Regions from separate parts of the Pantoea sp. X-Soil-ISGK-285 genome, predicted to be linked through region 1. Evidence: predicted binding sites of a transcription regulator. Region 1 holds the regulator's gene; each other region holds the start of a gene.
The links. The regulator PhoB, encoded in region 1, activates phosphate uptake and scavenging genes when phosphate is short. The targets are predictions, from matches to a motif close to CTGTCATAAAACTGNCNNAT.
Positions count from the first base shown of each region.

Region 1 (3,147 bases):
GCTGAAGGCATTTAACTGTTCTGCAATCTGCGCCAGCGATCCTTTCAGCACCTGCATCGGCTGCGCCTGTGGCACCACCAGCGGCGTGACCGATTGCAGGCCGCTGGTGGTGAGTTCCAGCAGGAAGACGCTTTTTTCTGTGCCCAGCTCGTCAAAGCTCAGCGGAATCGGTGAGCCGCTGTAGCGGATATGCTCGCTGCCCGCGACGCGCTGGGCGCGATGAATATGCCCCAGTGCGATATAGTCAGCCGCGGGAAACACGCTGGCCGGGAAGGCATCCAGCGTCCCGATATAGATGTCGCGCACCGAATCGCTCTGGCTGACGCCGACGGTGGTGAGATGGCCGGTGGCGATAATCGGCAGTGCATGGCCCAGCGCCTGGGCGGCGGTGAATCGCTGCTGATAGTGGTGGGCGATCGCTTCCAGCAGCGAGGTCTGCTTGTCGCGTCCCGACTGACCCGCCCGGCTGCGCAGGATATCGCGCGGCCGCAGATAGGGAATCGCACACAGCAGCGCGCCCGGCTCGCCCTGGCGGGTGTTGAGCAGCAGCACATCATCCTTCTCCTGCGGGGTGGCGATCACCCGGGTATTGAGACAGGCGAGCAGCTCACGCGACTCATTCAGCGTGGCAACGGAATCGTGGTTGCCCGCCAGCACAATCAGCTGACAGCCGCTGGGCTGCAGCGCCACCACAAAGCGGTTGAACATTTCGCGGGCGTAGCTGGGCGGTGTACCGGTATCAAACAGATCGCCTGCGATGATCAACGCATCCACCTGATGCTGTTCAATCTGGATCAACAGCCAGTCGAGAAATGCCTGATGTTCGGCTGCCCGACTTTTGTTGTAGAAGAACTGCCCCAGATGCCAGTCCGCAGTATGAATGATGCGCATGATGAGTCCCTGCCGTTGTGATTCGCCCGGCGATTATACTGGCTCTGCGGCCAAAGCAAAAAATTGTCGCTGCGCTGTCATAAATGATTACCAGTGAGGTTACAGGCAGGTTATGTTTTTCATAAAAGTGTCACAAATCTGACGCATAATGGCGCCGCGAATCTCAGTGACATCCGTCATAATCAGCAGGAGTAATAATGGCTAAGCGCATTTTGGTTGTGGAGGATGAAGCCCCCATCCGTGAAATGTTGTGTTTTGTTCTGGAGCAGAACGACTATCAGCCAATCGAGGCGGAAGATTATGACAGCGCCGTTGGCAAGCTGATTGAACCCTGGCCCGATCTGATTTTGCTGGACTGGATGTTACCCGGTGGCAGCGGTATTCAGTTTATCAAACATCTGAAACGCGAGGCGATGACACGCGATATCCCGGTGATGATGCTCACCGCGCGCGGCGAAGAGGAGGATCGGGTGCGCGGCCTGGAAGTGGGTGCCGATGATTACATTACCAAACCCTTTTCACCTAAAGAGCTGATGGCGAGGATCAAAGCGGTGATGCGCCGTATTTCGCCGATGGCCGTGGAAGAGGTGATTGAGATGCAGGGGCTGAGTCTGGATCCCTCCTCACATCGCGTGATGTCCGAAACCACGCCGCTGGAGATGGGTCCCACCGAATATAAGCTGCTGCACTTCTTTATGACCCACCCGGAACGCGTTTACAGCCGCGAACAGCTGCTGAACCACGTCTGGGGCACCAATGTGTATGTGGAAGATCGTACTGTCGATGTTCACATCCGCCGTTTACGTAAAGCGCTGGAAGTGTCCGGCCACGATCGCATGGTACAAACCGTTCGCGGAACAGGGTATCGTTTCTCTGCCCGCTACTAAACGGAGCCTTAACCGTGCTGGAACGCCTCTCCTGGAAGAGATTACTGACAGAACTGCTGCTGGTCTGTCTGCCCGCAGTGCTGCTGGGCCTGCTGTTCGGCGGTCTGCCCTGGTGGCTGCTGCTGAGCGTGCTGACGGTGCTGTTGTGGCATTTTCACAATCTGATGCGGCTGTCGCACTGGCTGTGGATCGACCGCACCATGACGCCACCGGCCGGGCGTGCCAGCTGGGAACCGCTGTTTTATGGTCTTTACCAGATGCAGCTCCGCAACCGGCGGCGACGGCGTGAACTGGGCAATCTGATTAAGCGTTTCCGCAGCGGTGCCGAGTCGCTGCCGGATGCGGTGATCCTGACCACCGAAGAGGGCACCATTTTCTGGTGTAACGGCCTGGCGCAGCAGCACCTGGGTCTGCGCTGGCCGGAAGATAATGGCCAGAATATCCTCAATCTGCTCCGTTATCCGGAGTTCTCGCGCTATCTTCGCCAGCGCGATTTCGACAAGCCGCTGACGCTGGTGCTGAACAACAAACTTCATATGGAGTTCCGCGTCATGCCCTACAGCGAAGGGCAGTGGCTGCTGGTGGCGCGTGATGTCACGCAGATGCATCAGCTGGAAGGGGCGCGCCGCAACTTCTTTGCCAACGTCAGCCATGAATTGCGCACACCGCTCACGGTGCTGCAGGGCTATCTGGAGATGATGAACGACTCGGTGATGAGCGAGCCTTCGCGCAGCAAAGCGCTGCACACCATGTCGGAGCAGACGCGCCGCATGGACAGCCTGGTCAAACAGCTGCTGACGCTGTCGCGCATTGAAGCCGCGCCCGCGATCGATCTGAAAGAGAAGGTCGATGTGCCGGTGATGCTGAAACTGCTGCAGCATGAGGCGGCAACGCTGAGTGGCGGCCGTCACGACATCCATTTCCATACCGATCCCCATCTGAAAGTGTTCGGCAACGATGAACAGCTGCGCAGCGCCATCTCCAATCTGGTTTACAACGCGGTAAACCACACACCGGATGGCACGCGAATTGATATCAGCTGGCTGCGCGGCAAACAGGGGGCTATCTTCCGGGTGTGCGATAACGGGCCGGGCATCGCCTCAGAACATATTCCGCGTCTTACCGAGCGTTTCTACCGGGTCGATAAAGCGCGTTCGCGTGCGACCGGCGGCAGCGGGCTGGGGCTGGCGATAGTGAAACATGCTCTGAGCCACCATAACGCCCGGCTCGATATCACCAGCGTGCCGCACAAGGAGACCTGTTTTACCTTTACGCTGCCAGCGAGGTTGATTGTCAGCAGCGTGATGCAGGAGAATGCCGTTCATTAATTGCTGCCGGATCTCCCTGATGCGCATCCTTCTTTTGTTGA
Region 1 covers NZ_AP035938.1:975,176-978,322, forward strand. Annotated here, with positions in the region: gene sbcD (exonuclease subunit SbcD) at 1-891, opposite strand, end outside; gene phoB (phosphate response regulator transcription factor PhoB) at 1,089-1,778, shown strand; gene phoR (phosphate regulon sensor histidine kinase PhoR) at 1,793-3,106, shown strand; gene AC6I8B_RS04475 (PstS family phosphate ABC transporter substrate-binding protein) at 3,126-3,147, shown strand, end outside.

Region 2 (3,147 bases), 1.3 Mb from region 1:
CTGGAGCTGCGTCCGCAGGAGATCGTTTCGCTGATTGGTCCCAACGGTGCCGGTAAAACCACCGTGTTCAACTGCCTGACCGGCTTTTACAAGCCAACCGGCGGGACGATCACATTGCGTGAGCAGCATCTGGAAGGGGTGCCGGGCCAGAAGATTGCGCGGATGGGCATCGTGCGGACGTTCCAGCATGTGCGTCTGTTCCGTGAGATGACGGTCATTGAGAATCTGCTGGTGGCGCAACATCAGCATCTGAAAAGTGGTGTATTTTCCGGTCTGCTGAAAACCCCGGCGTTTCGCCGCAGTGAGAGCGAGGCGCTGGATCGTGCGGCGATCTGGCTGGAGCGGGTGGGGCTGCTGGATCTGGCTAACCGTCAGGCGGGCAATCTGGCCTATGGTCAGCAGCGTCGGCTGGAGATTGCGCGCTGTATGGTGACGCGCCCGGAAATCCTGATGCTGGATGAACCGGCGGCGGGCCTTAATCCCAAAGAGACGCACGAGCTGGACGCGCTGATTGCGGAGCTGCGTGGTGAACACAAGGTGTCGGTGCTGCTGATTGAACATGATATGAAGCTGGTGATGGGGATTTCTGACCGTATTTATGTGGTCAATCAGGGAACGCCGCTGGCTAACGGAACGCCGGAAGAGATTCGTAATAACCCGGATGTCATTCGTGCCTATTTAGGAGAGGCCTGAGATGGCAAATGCGATGTTAACCATTGAGAACGTCAGCGCCCACTACGGCAAAATTCAGGCGCTGCACAACGTCAGCCTCTATATCAATCAGGGCGAAATCGTCACCCTGATTGGCGCTAACGGTGCCGGAAAAACCACGCTGCTGGGTACGCTGTGCGGCGAACCGCGCGCGACGCAGGGCACCATTACCTTTGATGGCAAAACCATCACCGACTGGCAAACCTCGCGCATTATGCGTGAAGCGATCGCCATCGTGCCGGAAGGCCGGCGGGTCTTTTCGCGCATGACGGTAGAAGAGAACCTGGCGATGGGGGGCTTTTTTGCCAGCCGTCCGGACTATCTGACGCGGATCAAGCGCGTTTATGAACTCTTCCCGCGTCTGGAGGAGCGTAAAATCCAGCGCGCCGGGACGATGTCGGGCGGCGAACAGCAGATGCTGGCGATTGGCCGTGCGCTGATGAGCCAGCCGCGCCTGCTGTTGCTGGACGAACCGTCGCTGGGACTGGCACCGATCATTATTCAGCAAATCTTCGACACCATTGAGCAGCTGCGCAGCGAGGGGATGACTATTTTCCTGGTGGAGCAGAATGCGAATCAGGCGCTGAAGCTGGCGGATAGGGGCTATGTGCTGGAGAACGGGCATGTGGTGCTCGAAGACACAGGTTCAGCACTTCTTTCCAACGAAGCCGTCCGCAGCGCGTACCTCGGAGCTTAATATTCAGAGGCCTGGCTTGCTTGCCAGGTTGTGGTTGGGCAGTGCTCGCCATCCTCACGTATATGTTTACGCTCCGGTGGCTGCGCGCTTTGGTACACAGGCCTGGCTTACTGGTCAGGTTGTGGTTGGGCAGTGCTCGCCATCCTCACGTACTACGTGTACGCTCCGGTGACTGCGCGCTGTCCGCCCGCAACCTGCCTGCGCCGCCGACGGCCTTGAGCATCGGTGTGGGTGTTGCCGCCAACGGCCTTTTGAAATTGGTGAGGGGTGTATCGCCATCAGTCTTTAAGTTTGGTGAAGTGAAAACCCGCTGCGGGCTTTTTTACTGCCCAGCCGCTCTGCAAATTATGTAACCAAAACCTGGCAGCAGTGACGCGTTACCGCTGCGCTGCCAGACTCCTCTTTTGCGCATACCGGTCTGTCACCCGGCTGTCATCTTTCTGTTATTAATCCTTCATTTCCCCGTGTCATGTTACTTCGCGAAACAGAAATCCGTGATTTCACGCGTATTTACCTGCACAGGAAAATTCTATGTCCGTCGTTACCTTTCGTCGTAGCCTGATGAGCGTGCTGCTCGGTCTGACGCTCAGCAGCCATGCCATGGCCGCCACTGAGATCCCTTTCTGGCACTCTATGGAAGGCGAGCTAGGCAAAGAAGTGGATTCGCTGGCACAGCGTTTTAACCAGACGCATCCCGATTACAAAATTGTTCCGACCTACAAAGGTAACTACGAGCAGAGCCTGGCAGCAGGGATTGCGGCAGTGCGCAGTGGCAAAGCCCCTGCGGTGCTGCAGGTTTATGAAGTCGGTACGGCGACCATGATGGCCTCGCAGGCGATTGTGCCGGTGCATCAGGTCTTCAAAGACGCCGGTATCCCCTTTGATGAAAAGCAGTTCGTGCCAACGGTGGCGGGCTACTACAGCGACAGCAAAGGTCAGCTGATCTCTCAGCCGTTCAATAGCTCGACGCCAGTGCTCTACTACAACAAAGATGCCTTTAAAAAAGCGGGTCTGAACCCGGATCAACCACCGAAAACCTGGCAGGAGCTGGCGATGGATGCCGCTGCCCTGCGCAAATCGGGCATGAGCTGTGGCTACGCCAGCGGCTGGCAGGGCTGGATCCAGATTGAAAACTTCAGCGCCTGGCACGCTCTGCCGGTAGCGACCAAAAACAACGGGTTTGACGGACTTGATGCGGTGCTGGAGTTCAACAAGCCGGTACTGGTTCGTCATATCGAGCTGCTGGAAGCGATGAACAAGAAAGGGGACTTCACCTATTTTGGCCGCAAAGATGAGTCCACCGCCAAGTTCTACAACGGCGACTGCGGCATCACCACCGCCTCATCCGGTTCGCTGGCTGATATCCGTCATTACGCCAAATTCAACTTCGGTGTTGGCATGATGCCGTATGACGAGACAGTGCCGAATGCGCCGCAGAACGCCCTGATCGGCGGTGCCAGCCTGTGGGTGATGAAAGGCAAAGATGCGACAACCTACAAAGGCGTGGCTGAGTTTATGCAGTTCCTCGCTAAACCAGAAATCGCCGCGGAATGGCACCAGAAAACCGGCTATCTGCCGATTACCACCGCCGCCTACGAGCTGACTAAACAGCAGGGCTTCTACGATAAGAATCCGGGTGCGGATATCGCCACCCGACAGATGATGAACAAACCGCCACTGCCGTTCACTAAAGGCATGCGTCTGGGCAATATGCCGCAGATTCGTACCGTGATCGACGA
Region 2 covers NZ_AP035938.1:3,799,832-3,802,978, reverse strand. Annotated here, with positions in the region: gene livG (high-affinity branched-chain amino acid ABC transporter ATP-binding protein LivG) at 1-693, shown strand, start outside; gene livF (high-affinity branched-chain amino acid ABC transporter ATP-binding protein LivF) at 695-1,408, shown strand; gene ugpB (sn-glycerol-3-phosphate ABC transporter substrate-binding protein UgpB) at 1,940-3,147, shown strand, end outside.
Region 2: a site for PhoB is predicted at 1,827-1,846, ahead of ugpB (sn-glycerol-3-phosphate ABC transporter substrate-binding protein UgpB). Genes of this name have one in related genera too.

Region 3 (3,147 bases), 260 kb from region 1:
TGTCGATATCGGAGTGCAGATAACGCACCTTCTCACCATGCTCAGACAGATATTCGGTGAGATCTTCCGCCATGCGTTTGGTCAGCACCGTCACCAGTACACGTTCGTTGATCGCCACGCGCTGACGGATTTCTGACAGCAGATCGTCGACCTGGGTACCGACCGGACGCACTTCGATGATCGGATCCAGCAGACCGGTAGGACGCACCACCTGATCGATCACTTCGTCGCCCGACTTTTCCAGCTCATATTTGCCCGGCGTCGCCGAAACATAGATGGTTTGCGGGGCCAGTGCCTCAAACTCTTCAAACTTCATCGGACGGTTATCCAGCGCCGACGGCAGGCGGAAGCCATACTCTACCAGCGTCTCTTTACGCGCCCGGTCGCCTTTATACATGCCGCCAATCTGCGGAATGGTCACGTGCGACTCATCCACCACCAGCAGGCCATCGGCGGGCAGATAGTCAAACAGCGTCGGTGGCGCTTCGCCTGGTCCGCGTGCGGAGAGGTAGCGTGAGTAGTTCTCGATGCCGGAGCAGTAGCCCAGCTCACTCATCATCTCCAGGTCAAACTGGGTACGCTGGGTAATGCGCTGCTCTTCCAGCAGCTTATTGTTCTCCAGCAGCACCCGGCGGCGGTCCGCCAGCTCGACTTTGATATCTTCCATCGCCTGCAGAATACGCTCACGCGGCGTGACGTAGTGCGTCTTGGGGTAGATGGTAAAGCGCGGCACGACCGAATCAATCTGGCCGGTCAGCGGGTCAAACAGCGACAGACGCTCAACCTCTTTGTCAAACAGCTCGACGCGCAGCGCAATATCGTCCGACTCCGCCGGGAAGATATCGATCACTTCGCCGCGCACCCGGAAGGTGCCGCGCTGGAACGCCTGGTCGTTGCGGGTGTACTGCAGCTCTGACAGACGGCGCAGAATACTCCGCTGATCGATAATCATGCCGCGGGTCAGGTGCAGCATCATTTTCAGATAGAGATCGGGATCGCCCAGACCGTAGATAGCCGAAACCGATGCCACCACAATGACATCGCGCCGTTCCAGCAGCGCCTTGGTGGCCGACAGACGCATCTGTTCGATATGTTCGTTCACCGACGCATCTTTTTCGATAAAGGTGTCGGAGCTCGGCACATAGGCTTCTGGCTGGTAATAGTCGTAGTAAGAGACGAAAAACTCGACGGCGTTATCCGGGAAAAACTCTTTCATCTCGCCATAGAGCTGGGCGGCCAGCGTCTTGTTGGGTGCCAGCACCATGGTCGGACGGTTGAGGTCGGCAATCACGTTGGCGACGGTAAACGTTTTACCGGAGCCGGTTACGCCTAATAAGGTCTGATGGGCCAGTCCATCCTCCAGCCCCTCTTCCAGGCGACGTATCGCCTCAGGCTGGTCGCCCGAAGGTTTAAAGGCGGAGTTCAATTTAAAGGCTTTGCTCATGAATGCAGTTCCTGCTGGAGAAGTCGGCGGGCAGGCACTTATTTTACTCTGCTATGGTGATTTTGCCAGAAAATAATACTGGATATAAAAACAGTATTGGTGCAATGTTAACGCCAGCAGGATGGCACCTGATGTCCCTGCAGGCTGGCAGCGTTATCGCTCAGCATGTTGCGCAATGTTATCCCCAGGAAGGGATCTGATTTAACATTTGTCAATAGAGTGTCACAAAATTACAGTACGGTTACCTGACAGATAATTCTCAGGCTTGTTTTTTGATAAGCAACTGATTTTACTGATATAAGGCTATGAGGCCAGATTCTCGTCATTATGTTACCAGGCCGCGTATTTCCTCGCTTCCAACTGGTTTTCATTACCTAATGCACAAGGTTATCCACAGGAATGGTGGATAAGTGATGGCAGCCCCGACGCCATCAGCTGTGTATAATTTTTCCCTGCCTTCTCACTACCGTGAAAATAATTTTTTTTGCGTTAAATTTCGCGTCGCCTGCTGACGGATTATTCTGCAATTTTAATCTGTCACCGGGTGTCGTACGCAAATTTGTACGCCTCATACTAAGATTCTTAATCGGACTTCCTGCCACGTTACAGTACGTCTGCACCAGAAACAGCGCTCCAGGGCACTGCAAAAGTGCAGGCGCGTGGTCACCGTGGGAAATTGATAAGTTTTTCTCACCTTTCATCCCTGATACGTGGCGCTGCAGCAGGAAACAGGGCCGTTTTTAGATCTGGCCTGGGAATTGCAGGAGTTCAGTGGCGTCACCGCGCGAAACGCGCACTGTGCTGCAATGGCGAGGCTGCCATTGCTGATGACTTGTTTGCCAGACGACAGAGCGCGGAAGCAATCAGGCTAACGATCGGGAAGGAGAGTGTCAGATGCTGAGTTTACGTTCGGTAAATCAATTTTACGGTCAAAACCATATTCTGTGGGATGTGGACCTGGATCTGTCGCCTGGCACCTGCACCGGCATTCTGGGCCGACCTGGCATGGGTAAAACCACGCTGGTAAACTGCATCATGGGCAGATTGCCAATTAACAGCGGCTCTATCTCCTGGAAAGAGGATGGCTCGCCGCCGGAAGATCTGCTGCTGCAACCGGCTGAACAGCGGGCGCAGATGGGGATTGGCTATGTGCCGCAGGGCCGCCATATTTTTACCCAGATGAGCGTGGAAGATAATCTGCTGATTGCCCTGCTGGCGGGTGCCAGCCAGCGCGACCGCCATCGCGCCATTCCCGAAATGGTGTTCGACCTCTTCCCGGCGCTCTACTCTCTGCGCCAGCAGCGCAGCGGCGATCTGCCGATCGATCAGCAGCAACAGCTGGCCCTGGCGCGCGCGCTGGTGCTGCAGCCCAAACTGCTGATTCTGGATGAGCCGACCGACGGGATGTCGCCGTGGCTGGAAGAGGAGATGGGCAATCTGATCCGTCGGCTTAACCTCGACTACGGGCTGACCATCCTGCTGCTGGAGCAGCGCCTGTCGCTGATCCGTCGCGTGGCGGACTATTTCCTGCTGCTGCACCGCGGCCGCAATGTGGCGCAGGGCAGCATGGAACAGCTTGATGACCACACCGTCGATAAATGGCTGACGGTGGCCTGACATTCAGCGCCTGCCCCACCGGGCGTAAGTGTTGCAGGCAGGCTGAAGACGGAGCGCGCGGAACCACCGGAGCGTGTACACAGCGC
Region 3 covers NZ_AP035938.1:1,234,041-1,237,187, reverse strand. Annotated here, with positions in the region: gene uvrB (excinuclease ABC subunit UvrB) at 1-1,444, opposite strand, end outside; gene AC6I8B_RS05800 (ABC transporter ATP-binding protein) at 2,339-3,061, shown strand.
Region 3: a site for PhoB is predicted at 1,653-1,672, ahead of uvrB (excinuclease ABC subunit UvrB). Genes of this name have one in related genera too.

Region 4 (3,147 bases), 1.6 Mb from region 1:
ACATCGCCTTGCGCGGTTTTATTCGCTGATTTTGCGCTATACCTGGAGTTCCGGACAGATTCAAGGAGACCATAATGGCAAAATCATTAGATCAGACCGCTGAGCAACTGGGTAATATTTTACTCTCTTCCGGACTTCATCTGGCGACCGCCGAATCCTGTACCGCCGGGCTGATCAGCATGACGCTGGCCGCGGTGGAAAACAGCGGAGATTTTTATACCAGCGGCTTTGTGACCTACAGCGAAAATGCCAAAATCCGTCTGCTGGGGGTGCGCCCTGATACGCTGAAACAGCACACGGCGGTGAGCGAACAGACGGCGCGGGAGATGGTGCAGGGCGCCTGTGCCCGCTCCGGCGAGCCGGTGGGATTATCCATTACCGGCTATGCCGGGCCGGATGGCGGCGAAGATGGTACACCGGCGGGCACCATCTGGTTTGGCTGGGTATTGCCCGACGGCAGAGACGAAGCGGAGTGCCATCAGTTCAGCGGCGATCCGAAATCGGTGATGGAGCAGGGGACACAGTTCGCGCTGGAAGGACTCATAAAACGGCTGCAGCGGGCCGATCGTTAAAGGCGCGAAACGCGCCTTTAAACAGGCTCAGCGGCAGTCGACAATCAGACGTCCCTGCACTTTGCCATCCAGCAATGCCTGCGCACCTTCTCTGGCTTCACTTAGCGGGATCACCCGGCTCAGCATACTGAGCCGTTCGCTATCCATCAGCTCACCGAGTTGTTGCCACGCCTGCTGACGAAGCGGCTTCGGACACATCACGCTATCGACACCGGCCAGCGTAACGCCACGCAAAATAAAGGGTGCGACGCTGGCTGGCAGGTCGAGTCCCTGCGCCATACCACAGGCGGCCACCGCGCCGTCGCGCTGGGTGGCGGCCAGCACATTCGCCAGGGTGTGACTGCCTACGCTGTCTATCGCGGCGGCCCAGCGCTCTTTTGCCAGTGGCTTGCCGGGTTGGGAGAGTTCTTCACGGTCAATGACCGATGCCGCGCCTAACGTATCAATCAGATAGGCATGGTCGCTGGTGCGCCCGCTGGAAGCGATCACCTGATAACCCAGACGCGCCAGCAGGCTGACGCTATAGCTGCCGACGCCGCCACTGGCACCGGTTACCAGTACCGGCCCCTGTTCAGGTGTAATGCCCTGTTTTTCCAGCGCCATCACGCAGAGCATTGCGGTCAGTCCCGCCGTACCGATTGCCATGGTTTGCAGCGGACTCAGCGTGGCGGGCGGGCGCACCAGCCAGTCGCCACTGACGCTGGCTTTCTGTGCCAGGCCGCCCCACTGTTTTTCGCCCACGCCCCAGCCCGTCAGTAGCGCCACATCATCCTCTTTCCAGTCGGGATGGCGGCTGGCCGTCACCCGGCCAACAAAATCGATACCTGGCACCATCGGGAAGTGGCGCACAATCGGGCCTTTGTTACAGATAGCCAGGGCATCTTTGTAGTTCAGGGATGAGTAGCTGACGTCGAGCGTGACATCGTGGTCAGGCAGTTGAGATTCGGGGAGATCTTTCAGCAGGGAACGGTAACCTTGTTCGTCATTTTCAATGACCAGTGCCTTGAACATGCAGCCTCCGGCAGAGTGGGAAAGAGAAGATCAGTTTACGCCTGGCAGATGCAATGCGGTAGGGCAATGGCCCCGTCTCCCGGCAATGAAGACGACACGAGCGGAAAAACAGGCTGACAGCGGCAGTGAGTTAAGTGCATAAATCTGCATATAATTCAGATAATTAGTCGTATTGTGAATTTTTTATGATAAATAGACTATAAAAATCATGTTGTTACATGCGAAGAGGGTGACTGAATAATTACCTGGTTCGGGTTGTCCATGCCTGAAAAAGATGACATTATGACCGCCACTTTTTGACCCTGCTTCTTTGCCACAGAGGACGTCGCCATGTCCGGTTCACCGCGCATCCGCCCGGATTACCGTTCGCTTTTTCCGGCGCTCACCGGGTTATCCTCTTTTCCGATATCTCCGTTATTCACCATGCGGTGAGGCCAGCCAGGCAGCGGCTATGGATCTGCTCTCCACGGGCTGCGTAACGCCTTCTGACTGTTAAGTATTCGCCGGGGCACTGTCCCCATAATTGTGCCTCTGGCACTTCCTCCCTGACGTTAGGGATTCTGTTATGACTCCACTGAAAATTGCTGCCAGCGCCGCTGTGGCGCCCAGTCTGACCCTGAACACTGCGCGAGACGTGGTGACGCTGGATAACACCGACTTCACCGATGTGGCGGCGGTTGTCGTCTCGCTGGCGGATACCCGTAGCGGCGTGCTGGCGCTGCTGCGTCATACCGGCTTTAATCTGCCGGTATTTGTCGCTAACGCGTTTGAAGAAGAGGTGATGCACCTGCCCGGCGTCAGCGGTGAGCTGAATGGCGATCCGCAGGAGTGGATCGCGCTGGAAGCGGCTGCGCAGGCGTATGAAGCGGCGCTGCTGCCCCCTTTCTTCGAGACGCTGACCCGCTATGTCGATATGCAGAACAGCACCTTTGCCTGTCCCGGACATCAGGGCGGTGCGTTCTTTAAAAAGCATCCGGCGGGCAAACAGTTTTATGACTTCTACGGCGAGAATGTTTTCCGGTCTGATATGTGCAATGCCGATGTCAAACTGGGCGATCTGCTGATCCACGAAGGCTCGGCCAAAGATGCGCAGAAGTATGCGGCAAAGGTGTTCAACGCCGATAAAACCTACTTTGTGCTCAACGGCACCTCAAGTGCCAACAAAGTGGTGACCAATGCGCTGCTGACGCGTGGCGATCTGGTGCTGTTCGACCGCAACAATCACAAGTCGAACCATCATGGTGCGCTGATTCAGGCGGGCGCGACCCCGGTTTATCTTGAAGCGACGCGCAATCCTTTCGGCTTTATTGGCGGCATTGACGCGCACTGTTTTGATGAGGCTTATCTGCGCGAGCAGATCGCGGCCGTGGCTCCGCAGCGCGCGGCTGAAGAGCGGCCTTTCCGTCTGGCGATCATCCAGCTGGGCACCTATGACGGCACGGTCTACAACGCGCGCCAGGTCGTGGATCGCATCGGCCATCTGTGTGATTACATCCTGTTTGATTCCGCGTGGCTCGGCTATGAGCAGTTCATTCCACTGATGGAAGGCTGTTCGCCGCTGACC
Region 4 covers NZ_AP035938.1:3,402,587-3,405,733, reverse strand. Annotated here, with positions in the region: gene AC6I8B_RS16055 (CinA family protein) at 75-572, shown strand; gene acuI (acrylyl-CoA reductase (NADPH)) at 600-1,583, opposite strand; gene AC6I8B_RS16045 (ornithine decarboxylase) at 2,149-3,147, shown strand, end outside.
Region 4: a site for PhoB is predicted at 1,756-1,775, ahead of acuI (acrylyl-CoA reductase (NADPH)). Genes of this name have one in related genera too.